Linked DNA regions of Desulfatibacillum aliphaticivorans DSM 15576. The main gene of each other region encodes a partner of the protein of the gene in region 2 in a complex. Links are inferred from orthologs where the notes say so. Each region holds a gene or a part of one and is shown on either strand. Other genes may lie near its edges.

Region 1 (5,611 bases), on a different replicon or contig from region 2:
GCGGCCAGCCAGCCGATCCGCCCAAGAGGTTGAAGCGCCCACAAGAACATGGTCAGGCCGGGCGCCAGGCCGAAAGAAACCAGGTCGGCCAGGGAATCGTACTCCACGCCGAACTGGCTGGTGGTGTTGGTGGCCCGGGCCACCTTGCCGTCCAGATTATCGAAAACCCCTGCAATAAGAACGCAAAAAGCAGCCTTTACATAATCCCCCTGCGTAGCTGAAATCACGGCGAAAAAACCGAAAAACAAATTGAGGGAGGTTACAAAATTTGGCAGGACATACACTCCCTTGTGCATGTCAAAACGCCTTTTTCGGCCGTCTTTGTTCTTATTCTTCATGGCATATTCCCTATCACGGTTGATCCGGCGAAAACCTTGTCCCCTGGCAGTACGCAGGGGTCAAAGCCTACCGGCAAGTACACATCCAGGCGGGAGCCAAAACGAATCATGCCGAACCGCTCTCCCTTAACAACCTCGTCGCCCGGTTTAATTCCACATAAAATCCGTCTGGCCACCAGCCCGGCGATCTGCACGTAACAGATTTCCCGGCCGTTGCAGTCCAGAACAACGGCGTTGTGTTCGTTCTCCTGGGAGGCCTTGTCCAGGTTGGCCCTGAAAAACTTGCCCGGATTATATATAATCCGTTTGACCGTCCCGTTCATGGGATTCCGGTTAACGTGGACGTTGAACACGGACATGAAAATGCTGATCTTAAGCGCCCGGCCTTCAATGAAGGGATTGGAATCCACCACATTGACGAAAAGCACCTTGCCGTCCGCGGGAGAAACCACGGCGTTTTCCTCTTCAGGGGCAAGCCGGTCCGGGTCCCTGAAGAAGTAGCATGAAAACATCGTAAACACATATAGCAGCAAAGCAAGAACTTTATAATCCAGAATCGCCATTAGCAGCGTAGTAAAACCTGCTGCAAGAATAATCGGCCATCCGGCGTTGGCGATGGGCAGGGCTCTGTCGCTTGGGGGATCCGGATATGTATATTTTTCCATAATCAATCTTTCAATCTTAAGGGCGGCGCCAAAAATAATCAAGGCGAATTCCTGCCGTCGGGTTCGCCTTGCATGGGATGGCGAACAATACATCACCGGCAGGTAAGTGTCAATCTCAGTTCGTTTTTCAGAGGGCGATGCGGCCCGAATTTACACGGCCTGAGGAATTTTCGGCAGTTTGGCGTCGGACTTTCTAATGTAGGTCGCCTTGAGATCCGCAGCGCTGCATGCCTTGCCCTCTTTTATGGCCTTTGCGGCAATGTCTGCAACCACGGTGATGTCGATTCTGTTCAAGTCCTCCGGGGCGAAGCGCGCCTTACCGCCCAATTCAGCTTCAATGAACTCCCGGTACAGGGCGGCGCCGTCTCCAATAAACAGGCTTTGTTCACTGACTTCGCAAATCCATTGCTCCGGCGATTTGGCGGCTTCCGGGCTCGTTTGCACCAGCCCGTTATCGCTCGGCCGGAATTCGGCTGCATACACCTGCCCTTTCCGGGCGTCCATGGCGGCCTGAACGGGCAGGTTGCAGGGCTGGGCGGCTTTCGCCAAAGCGTATAGTGTGGACACTCCGTACACCGGGATGTTCAAGGCCGAAGCCAGCCCTTTGGCGGAAGCAATGCCGATGCGCAGGCCCGTAAAGCTGCCCGGGCCGCAGGTCACGGCCAAGCCATCCACCTGAGCCGGCTTAAGCCCCGCCTCGTTCAACACGTTTTGGACCGCATCCATAAGGCTCCTGGCATGGGAGCGGGACCGCTCCCCCTGCTCCCGGGCCAGCACCCGGCCGTCTTCAACCACAACCACGCCAAACCCCAGGGCGGCCGTATCCATGGCCAGAACGATCATTTATCTGCGGCCTCTGTCGTTTTCGCCTTGGGCTGGGTCTTTTTGGCCTTGGGCTTCGCCGCTTTTTTAGCCGGCTTTTTTTTCGGCGGCGCCTTTTTCTTTTCCGCGGGCAAGAGAGCCTTTTCCAAAACCTCATTCACGTGGCTCACCGTGATGTATTTCAGCTTTCTGCGCACCTGCTGCGGAACCTCGGACAACTCCTTTTTATTTTTCTCAGGAATAATAATTGTCTTGATCCCGGCTCTTAAGGCGCCCAGAGATTTTTCACGCAAGCCGCCTATGGGCAGCACCCTGCCCCGAATGGTCACCTCGCCGGTCATGGCGATGTCATTGGCCACCGGCCGCTCGGTCAGGGCCGAAACCAGGGCCGTGGTCATGGCGATGCCTGCGGACGGGCCGTCCTTGGGAATGGCGCCGGCCGGCACATGAATATGGATGTCGAAATTATCGAACAGATCCGGGTCTATCTCCAACTCGTCTTCGTTGGTCCGGGCGTAAGACAAAGCCGCCCTGGCCGACTCCTGCATGACTTCGCCCAACTGGCCCGTCAGCACCAGTTCCCCCTTGCCGCGCATGAGGGTGGTCTCGATGTACAGGGCTTCGCCGCCCCAATGGGTCCAGGCCAGTCCCGTGGCAAGGCCGATCTGGGGCTCTTCCTGGTCCATCTCGGGCAGAAATTTTTCCAGGCCAAGATATTTGACCAGGGAGGACGCGGTAATCTGATACGGCCCCTTTTTGCCTTCCGCGATTTTCCGGCTGACTTTCCGGCAAAGGGTTCCGATTTCACGCTCCAGATTGCGCAAGCCGGACTCGCTGGTGTATTCCGTGGCCATTTTAAGCAATGCATTGCCCGAGATGGTAATGTCCTCCGGCTTGAGGCCGTTTTCCTTGACCTGCCGGGGAACCAGGTATTGCTGGGCGATAAGCACCTTTTCGTTTTCCGTGTACCCGGCCAGATTGATGACCTCCATCCTGTCAAGCAACGCCGAGGGGATGGTGTCTGTCATGTTGGCGGTGGTAATGAACATGACGGAAGACAGGTCGAACGGCACGTTCAAGTAATGATCCGAAAAGGCGAAGTTCTGCTCCGGGTCCAAAGCCTCCAGCAAGGCGGAGGAGGGATCTCCCCGAAAATCCGCGCCGATTTTATCGATCTCGTCCATCATGAATACGGGATTGTTGGACTTGCAATGCTTCAACCCCTGGATGATGCGGCCGGGCAAGGCGCCGATGTAAGTCCGCCGATGGCCCCTTATTTCCGCCTCGTCCCGGATGCCGCCCAAAGAAAGGCGGTAAAACTTCCGGCCCATGGCCCGGGCGATGGACTTGCCCAGGGAGGTTTTTCCCACGCCCGGGGGGCCCACAAAGCACAGGATGGGGCCTTTCATTTTCGGGTTGAGCTTGCGTACGGCCAGGTATTCCAAAATGCGGTCCTTGACCTTTTCCAGGCCGTAATGGTCCTCTTCCAGAATTTCCTTGGCTTTTTTGATGTCCAGGGTGTCCTTGGTGGCCTTTTTCCAGGGAACCTCCACCAGCCAGTCCAGATAGGTGCGGACCGTGGGGGCTTCTCCCGCTTCCGGGTGCATCTGCTCCAGGCGCTTGAGTTGGCGGTCGGCCTCCTCCTTGGCTTCCTTGGGCATCTTGGCCTTACGGATTTTGTCCTGATATTCCTTGATTTCCTGGGTCTTTTCGTCCACCTCGCCCAATTCGCGATTGATGGCGCGCATTTGCTCCCGCAGGAAGTAATCCTTCTGGCTTTTGGATATCTCGTCGCGCACGCTGGACTGGATGCGGGCCTGCATGGCCGAAAGCTCCACTTCCCGGGAGACGAATCCGTTGACCGCCAGGAGGCGCTGGACCGGATCGATGGCCTCGAAAATGCTCTGGGCTTCTTCGATTTTCAGATTCAGGTTGGAAGCGACCAGGTCGGCCAGCCGTCCGGGATGGTCGATGCCGTCCAGGACCATGGTGACGTCCGGGGTGAGTTCTCCCCGAAGCCCCAAAATCTTTTCGCAGCTTTCCTTCACGTTGCGCATGAGGGCTTCGGTTTCCATATCCAAATCGCCCAGGTCCTCTTCATGAAGCAGTTCGATGCGCACCCGGAACATATCGGATTTTTTGGTGTAGCGGACGATTTTAGCCTTGGCCAGGCCCTGAACCAGCACCTTAACCCGGCCGTCCGGCAGCTTGAGTACGCGCAGAATCCGGGCCGCAGTGCCGTGCTTGAAAATTTGGTCCGATTCCGGGTTTTCCACGGCGCCGTCCATCTGGGTGGCCAAAAACAAAAAGCGGTCTTTGGCCATGGCTGCATCCACGGCGCGCACGGATTTGTCCCTGCCCACAAACAGGGGGATAATCATGTGGGTGAACACCACCACATCCCTAACCGGAAGCATGGGAAGGGTGGCGGGTATATCAAGATTCTGGTCGTCAGCATCTAGCAGTCCGACAAGATCGTCCGTATCAGTATGGGCCATTGGCTCTCTCTCAAATCTTTTGGGTTATTGGGACGTTGGCCTGCTTTGGCCGACGATAGCCCATCCGGCGGCGATTCGCCTGCCTTCAGGCTTCCCGAATGAAAAACTAATACAAAACATGCCACACTATGACAACAACAATCTTGACATTTAGAGCCCGGGAAGGCAAGGTTACAAATACGGAAAAGCTCGCAACCGGTTAGGCGAGCCGCTCCGAATTCGGCGTCCAAACAATGGAGAATGCATGTCTACAGCTCTGGTCCCGGTGCTACCCTATATATTCGTCCTCGCGTTCGGCCTGATCGTAGGCAGTTTTCTCAATGTTTGCATCTTCCGCATCCCGGAGGGGGGCATTCCGTTCAGCGAACCCCGCTCCCACTGCCCCCAGTGCAACGCCCAAATAGCCTGGTACGATAACATCCCCGTGGCGTCTTATATTGTGTTGACGGGCAAATGCCGGGCCTGCAAGGCCTCCATCTCCATAAGATATCCTTTGGTGGAGCTGGCTTCCGGAATGTTCGCCCTGGCCTGCGCCGTCAATTTCGGCTTCACCTGGGCGGCCCTGGTTTACTACCTGCTCATTGCAACCCTCCTGGTCATCACCTTTATCGACCTTGATCACATGATCATACCCAATATAATCACTCTGCCGGGAATTCCCATAGGCATTGCGGCATCTTTTTTGCTCCCGGAACTCAGCCTGGCCCAATCCCTGATTGGAGTAGCTGTGGGCGGCGGGGGCCTGTTCGCCGTATCCGAATTGTTTTACCTGCTCAGAAAAAAAGAAGGCATGGGCATGGGCGACGTCAAGCTCCTGGGCATGCTGGGGGCATTCTTCGGCGTTAAGGGGGTTTTGTTCACCATCATGGCCGGGGCCTTTGTGGGAACCTTCGTGGGGTTGATCCTCATCCCCCTGAACCGCTCCAAGGGATTGGATTTGAGAATCCCATTCGGCCCATTCCTTGCCTCAGGCGCTATCGTGTATATCTTTTGGGGAGAATTTTTGATTTACAAGTATTTGGAGTACGCTCGTGGCGGATTTTGAAAAAATTGAACACACAGCTCTTGCCGCAGCCCACGGGGCCGCCAAAGTGCTGTTGAAATATTACGGACGCGCCCGGGTGGTGAAGAAAAAGGGGGAAATCGACCTTTTAACCCAGGCGGATAAAGCCTCCGAGGAAATTATTGTGGAGGCCATTGCCAGGGCCTTTCCGGACCACGCCATCCTGGCCGAGGAAGGAAGCGGCAAGGAAGCCGATAGCGAATACACCTGGATTGTGGACCCCCT
Region 2 (7,975 bases):
ATAGCGCCAAAGCCGCTCCAACGGCCTGTTTATATCAACAATTTTTGCGGGAGTACGAAATACATGGCCAAGTCCCTTTCCTACGCGGATGCAGGCGTCGACATTGATAAAGCCAACCGGTTGGTGGACAGGATCAAAACAATCGTCAAATCAACCCCCCGCCAGGGAGTGATCGGCGGCATTGGCGGATTCGGCGGATTGTTTTCCCTGAACACCGAGCAATACGAAAGGCCTGTGCTTGTCAGCTCCACGGACGGCGTGGGAACCAAATTGCGCGTGGCTATCATGATGGACAAGCACGACACCATAGGCATCGACCTGGTGGCCATGAGCGTGAACGACATTCTGGTTCAAGGCGCCAAGCCCTTATTTTTCCTGGACTACCTGTCCATGGGAAAACTGAACGAAAACACCGCCGCTGATATCATCGAGGGCGTGGCGGAAGGATGCCGCCAGGCCAATTGCGCCCTGATAGGCGGAGAAACCGCGGAAATGCCCGGCATGTATGAAGACGGCGACTACGATCTGGCAGGCTTCGCCGTGGGCATCGCCGACAATTTCAAAATCGTGGACGGTTCTGACGTGGGCCAGGGCAACGTGCTTTTGGGCATCGCCTCCACCGGGCTTCATTCCAACGGGTATTCCCTGGCCAGAAAGGTGTTTTTCGATCACCTGGACCTGAAGGTGGACTCCTACGTGGAGGACCTGGGGATGACCGTGGGCGAAGCCATGCTCGAACCCACCAAAATTTATGCGGAAATAGTCCGGAACCTTATCCGGGACATCCATGTTAACGGAATGGCCCATATTACCGGCGGCGGCATCATCGACAACCTGCCCCGAACCATTCCTCAGTCCTGTAAGGCCATTATCCGGGAAGGCTCCTGGGAGTACCCGGCCATTTTCCCGTTCATGAAAAAAGCCGGGGACATCGACGAAATGGAAATGATGCGCACTTTCAACAACGGCATTGGGCTGGTCGCCGTCATACCCGAACCCCAGGTCCAGGAAGCCCTGGAGCTGATGCAGGCCATGGGCGAAAAAGCCTATGTCATAGGCGAAATTGCCGCCCGCGGCGAAAATGACGATCGCATAGAATGGAAATAAAAGAATCAGGCGAATCCTGTCCGATTCCAGGTCCAAAAGCCAAACCCAAAACCTTCTTGGGGCGGTTTTTCGCCTGGATCGCCAAGGGGGCGGAGAATCAAACCTGCGCCTCCTGAGGGCCCAGACGGTCCGGCGCCGGGCAGGCGCCCAGAAAATAAAACTAAAAAATGCTCGCATTATATTATCCCCTCGCCGCTTTTCTGATTTGCCTTGCAGCCACTCCCGCGGTTCAATGGATGGCGCATAAAAGGGATTGGCTCGCCCATCCCACGGCGGACAGGTGGCACCAGAAGCCCACCGCTCTCATGGGAGGCATCGCCATTTATGCGGGCATCAGCATTCCCCTATACATTCTTTCGGACTTCACCATAGAAAAGAGCTTTGTCCCGGGCATCGCCCCCATGCACGCAGGCCCCCACGCGGGCGCCGTGCTGTGGCTTGGGGTCACCCTGCTTTTCATCCTGGGTCTGGTGGACGATTTTTTAAAAATCAAGCCCCAAAGCAAATTGCTGGGCCAGATTCTGGTGGCCTTGATGGCGACCTTTTTCGGATACCGGCTTTGCTGGTTCGAGTCCATGACCCTGGACACAATGATTTCCGTGTTCTGGATTGTCGGCATAACCAACGCCCTGAATCTATTGGATAACATGGACGGGCTTTGCGCCGGAGTCGGGGCCGCGGCCTCGTTTTTCCTGGCCATGCTGTTGTGGGACACCAACTTTATGCTGGCTGTCATGTGCCTGATTTTATGCGGGTCTTTGGCGGCCTTTCTGGTGTTTAACTTCAATCCGGCCTCCATTTTCATGGGAGATTGCGGCAGCCTGGTGATCGGCTTTACCCTGGCTTTTTTGAGCATTTGCTACGCCGGGTTTTCGGCGCCCCCCCACGGCATCGCCAAATATGCATGCCCCATCATGGTGATGATGGTCCCCATATTCGACACCTCTCTGGTGACCTTCATCCGGCTGCTATCCGGGCGAAAAGCCTCCATGGGCGGCAAGGACCACACCTCGCACCGGCTGGTGCTTATTGGGTTGTCGGAAAAAAAAGCGGCCCTGGCTTTGTACGCCATCGCCTCCATTTCCGGCCTGGCGGCCATGTTCGTGGACAAGCACGACACCCTGAGCACGCCCCTGGTGCTGGTCCCTTTGGCATTGGCCATTCTGCTCATGGGCGTGTACCTATCTCAGTTGCGGGTATATCCGGAAAAAGAGTTCTCCGTACTTAGGGATAAAACCTTTACGCCGGTTCTGATGGAACTGACCTACAAGCGCCAACTGGCCCTTGTGGTGCTGGATTTCTGGCTCATCGCCTTTTCCTATTACATGTCGTACCGGCTGCGCTTCAATCTGGAGGACTTCAAGTTCTACTTCGAGGTTTTCCTCCAAAGCCTGCCCATTATCATCGGATGCAAAATCACCGCCTTTTACGCCATGGGCGTGTATCGCGGCGTGTGGGACTCGTTCAGCTTCAATGATATCTACGTGCACATCAAAGCCACCCTGCTGGGCACGCTGCTTAGCGTGGTTTTAATCACCTATGTGTTCCGGTTTCAGGATTTTTCCAAAGGCCTGTTTGTGATCGACTGGCTTGGCCTCACGGGCTTGGTTCTTCTCACCAGAGGCTCTTTCCGGCTGTTCATGGACGCCATGAAGCGCAGCAGCCTCAAAGGAGACCGGGTGCTTTTGTACGGCGCAGGCAGAGGCGGAGAAATTCTCCTGCGGGAAATTATGAACAACAAGCACAGACATCTTGTGCCGGCGGGCTTCCTGGACGACGATCCCATGAAGGCGGGCAAGCGGCTCCAGGGATACCCGGTGCACGCCGCCCAGGGAGACCTTGACGCCCTGCTTGCCAAGGAAGAGGTTCGGGGGATAATCATCGCCTATATCAATCCTTCGGAGCAAAACATGGCGCGGCTCAGGGAGATCTGCAGGAAGAACCAATTATTCTTAAAAAAATTCAGCGTTTGCATAGAGGACGTTGAAGTATAGCTTAAAATCCATGAAAACAATCCTTGGAATCGAATCATCCTGCGACGAAACCGCCGCCGCCGTGGTCAGCCGCGGAACGGAAATCCTATCCTCGGTGGTCGCCTCCCAAATCAAGGTGCACGCCCCTTACGGCGGTGTGGTGCCGGAACTGGCCTCACGCAAGCATTTGGAAAGCATCGCCCCCGTGGTGGAGCAAGCCCTGGAAGAGGCTGGAATATCGCGGGATCAAGTGGACGGAGTAGCCGTAACGCGCGGCCCCGGTCTGGTGGGCGCCTTGCTGGTGGGATTCTCCTTCGCCAAAGCCTACGCCTTGGCTTTAGACGTCCCCTGGGTGGGCGTGAACCATCTTTTGGGGCATATCCACTCGGTCCTTATGTCGCCCTCCCCTCCTGAATTCCCATTCGCCGCGTTGCTGGTTTCCGGCGGACACACCAGCATCTATAAAGTAAGCTCCCGCACGGACATGGAAGTCATGGGCCAGACCCGGGACGACGCTGCAGGCGAAGCGTTTGACAAGGTGTCCAAAGCCATGGGCCTGGGGTATCCGGGCGGCGAAATTATCAGCAAGCTGGCGGAAAGCGGAGACCCTCACAAAATCAGCTTTCCCAGATCCTGGCTGGACAAGAAAAAATTCGACTTTTCCTTTTCAGGCATCAAAACCGCGGTGGGCCGGTATATGCAGGTGCACGAAGAAACCTGGCAGGATGAGAAGGCGGACATCGCCGCCAGTTTTCAGGAAGCCGTGGTGGAAGTTTTGGCGACCAAGCTGATCAACGCAGCCAAAAGCATTGGCTGCCCCAGAGTGGCCGTGGCGGGAGGCGTGGCCGCCAACGCCTGCTTAAGGGATCGTGTGACCCAATTGGCGGCCAAGGCAGGCATGAGCGTGCACTTGCCGGACATCTCCCTGTGCGGAGACAACGCCGCCATGATCGCCGCCGCAGGATATTACAAACTCGTCGCCGGAGAACGCGCGCCCCTGAATATGGACGTTTTTTCCCGGGTGGAGAAAATGTGAATCCTTATATGTGCTATTGTAGCCTGGGCAAGGGTTCACATGAGGGAAAGGTTTAGACGAAATATCATTTTTTTGCCTGATCCAAAACCTTTCTAAGCATCACCGCCAGGTTATTTTTGTTAAACGGCTTCATAAGAAATCCTTCTATGCCAATAGCTTCCGCTTTTTCTTTATTAAGCCGTTCACTAAATCCTGTGCATATCATGACAGGAATGTCAGGCCGAATCTTTTTCATTTCAGCGGCCAGCCGGTCCCCGGTCATTTTAGGCATAGCCATGTCTGAAATGACTGCATCATAATTTTCAGGATTAGCCTTAAAGGCCTCCAATGCCTCCATTGCCCCCAATCTTGCGGTTACCTGGTATCCCAATCTATTCAGCAGTGTTTTGACTAAATTGACCAAAGCGGGCTCATCGTCCACTATAAGAATATGCTCATGACCAGTTTTGATTTTGGGGATTTCGGTGGATCTTTCAAATTCACCTGGTTTTTCCATCATGGGGAAATAGAGATGGAATGTGGAGCCTTTTCCCACATCACTTTCTATCCTGATATCCCCCCCATATTCTTTTAGGATCCCATAAACAACTGCCAAACCAAGCCCCGTGCCTTTTCCCTGCTTTTTAGTCGTAAAATACGGCTCGAAAATTTTGTCCATGATTTCTGGAGGGATGCCAGCGCCTGTATCGCTTACGGAAAACAACAACTGCCTATCCCCCAATATTTCAGAGGAGCCATGATCATCAGAACCTCGATCCACCTCTCTGAGAGACACCTCAATTTTCGCCCCGTCCATATTCTCCATGGCATGATAAGCATTAGTAATTAAATTCATCGCAATTTGATGCAGTTGAGTGGCGTTCGCCCATATTGCTCCGCAGTTTTTCTGGATTGCACTCTGAATTTCAATATTTTTTGGAATGGAGGATCGGCAAAGCGTTAACACATCATCAAGTATATATTGAAACTTTACAGGGCCCAGCTTTTCTTCCGACTTGCGGCCAAAAGCTAAAATTTGTGAAATCAGATCGCGCGCTCTTTCACTGGCTTTAAATATCTCTTTTACCTTAATCTGTTCCGGGCTGCCTGTGCGCAGATCTTCGGTAAGCATTTCCGCCAAGCCCATAATTGGCGTTAAAATGTTATTAAAATCGTGTGCTATTCCGCTTGCCAGATTTGCAATGGATTCCATTTTTTGAGCTTGTTGAATTTTCTCCTCAAATGACTTCTGTTCCGTGATGTCCGTATGAGACCCGGCCATTCGATACGGAACCCCGTTTTCATCCCTGAGGGCCCCCCCCCTTGCTTGAATCCAGCGATAAGAGCCGTCTTTATGACGAAGCCGGAACTCAATGGAGTACGCAGGCGTTTTGCCCAGGAGATAGTTTTCCACATATTTCAGTACAACGGGTTTATCTTCAGGATGCAGGCGGTCTTCAAAAGAAGAGAAAATATTAGGCAGTTCCTCATCGCAATAGCCTATCATCTCCTTCCACCTTGGGGACAAAAACAGGCTATTGTCGTGCAAATCCCAATCCCAGATGCCGTCGCGGGCGCCATTAATGGCCAATACATATTGTTCTTTACTTTTTATGAGATCCTGTTCAATTTTCTTGCGTTCTGTTATATCTGTGGAAACGCCGCAAAGAGCAATACATTCCCCGGAGTCATCAAAAACTTTTTGCACCCTGGAGTCCAAAAAAACTTCCCGTCCATGAATAGTTCGATTAACAACCTCCCCGTGCCACCTGCCATCCTGCAGCGTCTTTTGAAAAATTTCCTGTTGCGTGGCGCCATGGCCTGACTTTTCTCCATATACTTCGGTGGATAGCCCCACCAGCTCCCCTTGCGTATAGCCAAGATTCGTTTTTACCGCGTTATTCACATATGTGATAACCCCCTTAGTATCCGTTACTGTGACATAATCATGGATTTGATCAAGAACCATAGCCTGCAGCTTCAAGGCGCTTTCTATCTTTCTTTGCTCCGTAATATTGGACATGGCTGTCAGAGAATACGGGGTTCCGTTAGAGTACACAACTTCTCCTGAAAACAGGCCCTCGAGGATGGATCCGTGTTTGGTAACGACCTGAAGTTCAACATTGTTCAAGTTTCCATTCTTCCTCAATAATTTTGAAACATTCGCCTGTTTTTCCGGATGAACAAACAATCCAAGATTGGCTACGGTATTGCCGAGAATCTCCGCTTTTGAATAACCAAGCATATTTATAAATGCCACGTTGACATCAACAAACCGTCCTTCAGGAATTGTTGTAAGCGCCATCAGGATAGGATTATCCCTAAAAAGGCGTTCAAAAAGATGAAGATTCTCCTGTAAGTCCGACAAGTCTTTGGAAACGAGAAATATGGCGTCCTTTTCGCCCCATTTCCCTTTCCATGCACATGTTTCTGAGGCAATTCGCCTACCGTCTCTGTTTCGTAACGGTAAAGGAAAGTCCTGCTTGGTCGTGATGGCTGCCTTAAAAAAGGTCCTAGCATCAGCATGAGTGTCTTCAGGGAACAAATCCCAAAAAGCCAAATTTTGGAAATCATCCCGAGAGTAGCCCAACCTTTTGCGGGCAAAAGGGTTGGCGTATACAACTTCTCCAGACAGGGTGCATATAAAAACCATGTCTTCAATTGTTTCGATCAACTCCCGAAAGTTTGATTCCTTTTCCCTTATTTTTGCCTCAGCCTCTTTACGATGAGACATATCCCTGGCAATTCCAAAAAACCTTTTATGTCCATGTTCAGTAAAAGGAATCCCCATCACTTGAACTGGATACGCTGCTCCTTCAGCATTTTTATGAGTAGATTCAAAAACCCGGGGAAGTTCGTTAGGGTGTCCTTCCCAGAAGGATTGAAAGGATTCTATGCAAAAATTTGGATCAATATCCATTATTAATAAATCACGCATCATCTCCTTGCTTACCCCTAATGCTCGACAGGCAGCCTTGTTGGCGTCCAAAATCCTTCCATCTTGCCCAATCAAATATATGGCGTCGAGATGCTTTTCAAAAAGATTAGTGTACCAACTCTGGTTCATGGGAGCCTGGCCTTGTTTAGTCCGAAAAAGATTCCCGGACAGACCTTCCCTTGATAGTGCGTTTTCCAATGACTCCACAGTTTTTTCTAATTCTTCGTAGGTGGGTTTACGCTGCATTTCCTTTTACCTCGCAAAGGAATTCGACACTGTATAGATTTCATCTTAATGCCAATACAATAATGTGGACGACTAACAACCACGATCGGCATAAAAATGGATTATCTTGAATTTGCTAATAATTCTTAATAAAAAATAGGTGTCTGTTCATCGTTCCATATACCCCCCAATTTTTTAACAAGCAACTATTTAACGGGCGATTTTTTTAATATTGGCTCCTCTGTTTGAATTTTTCAGGCATAAATTACAATGGCCTTTTGGTATTTCACGGCTTCCAGTCCCGCGGAGTCTTGACTTACTCCAAATAAAAAAAAACCCCTGACGAGTAGATTCGCCAAGGGCTTCTTTATCTATACAAGGAATGTGGTTATTTTCAGCTGCTAATCTTCGGAAGCTGCTTCATCCTGGCCTTTGGTGTAGTAGGGAACCTCCACCGGCGGCGCGGGCGTGTTGCCCAGAATCAGATCCGCGGCTTTTTCGGCAATCATCATGGTGGGCGCGTAAATATTGCCGTTGGTGACGTAAGGCATGACGGAGGCGTCCACCACCCGAAGGTTCTCGATGCCGTGCACCCGGAGTTCGGGATCCACCACCGCCATGTCGTCCGTACCCATCTTGCAGGTGCAGCTCGGATGATAGGCGCTCTCGCCTTCCCGGGCGATGAAGTCCAGGATTTCCTCGTCGGTCTGGCACTGA

What was found. Proteins that work in one complex are often made in the same cells at the same time.
Region 1: the proteins of tsaD (region 2) and tsaB are in contact, whole or in part, in a solved structure (PDB 4WQ4), measured with the Escherichia coli proteins. The link is inferred for Desulfatibacillum aliphaticivorans DSM 15576 from one-to-one orthologs.

Annotation. Positions count from the first base shown.
Region 1 is NZ_AUCT01000037.1:10,206-15,816, forward strand. The notes cover bases 1-2,999. They hold tsaB (tRNA (adenosine(37)-N6)-threonylcarbamoyltransferase complex dimerization subunit type 1 TsaB), read right to left. Parts: upstream 1,847-2,999; coding sequence 1,154-1,846; downstream 1-1,153. Other genes in these bases: pssA (CDP-diacylglycerol--serine O-phosphatidyltransferase), read right to left, coding at 1-338; G491_RS0123955 (phosphatidylserine decarboxylase family protein), read right to left, coding at 335-1,003; lon (endopeptidase La), read right to left, coding at 1,843-2,999. Also shown: more of lon, read right to left, coding at 3,000-4,323; G491_RS0123970 (prepilin peptidase), read left to right, coding at 4,568-5,368; G491_RS0123975 (inositol monophosphatase family protein), read left to right, coding at 5,355-5,611. UniProt on the Escherichia coli protein: Required for the formation of a threonylcarbamoyl group on adenosine at position 37 (t(6)A37) in tRNAs that read codons beginning with adenine.
Region 2 is NZ_AUCT01000007.1:192,711-200,685, forward strand. Bases 2,364-5,113 are described here. They hold tsaD (tRNA (adenosine(37)-N6)-threonylcarbamoyltransferase complex transferase subunit TsaD), read left to right. Parts: upstream 2,364-3,111; coding sequence 3,112-4,116; downstream 4,117-5,113. Other genes in these bases: G491_RS0108300 (glycosyl transferase), read left to right, coding at 2,364-3,101; G491_RS33575 (PAS domain-containing hybrid sensor histidine kinase/response regulator), read right to left, coding at 4,181-5,113. Outside these bases: purM (phosphoribosylformylglycinamidine cyclo-ligase), read left to right, coding at 64-1,107; more of G491_RS0108300, read left to right, coding at 1,275-2,363; more of G491_RS33575, read right to left, coding at 5,114-7,279; betA (choline dehydrogenase), read right to left, coding at 7,660-7,975.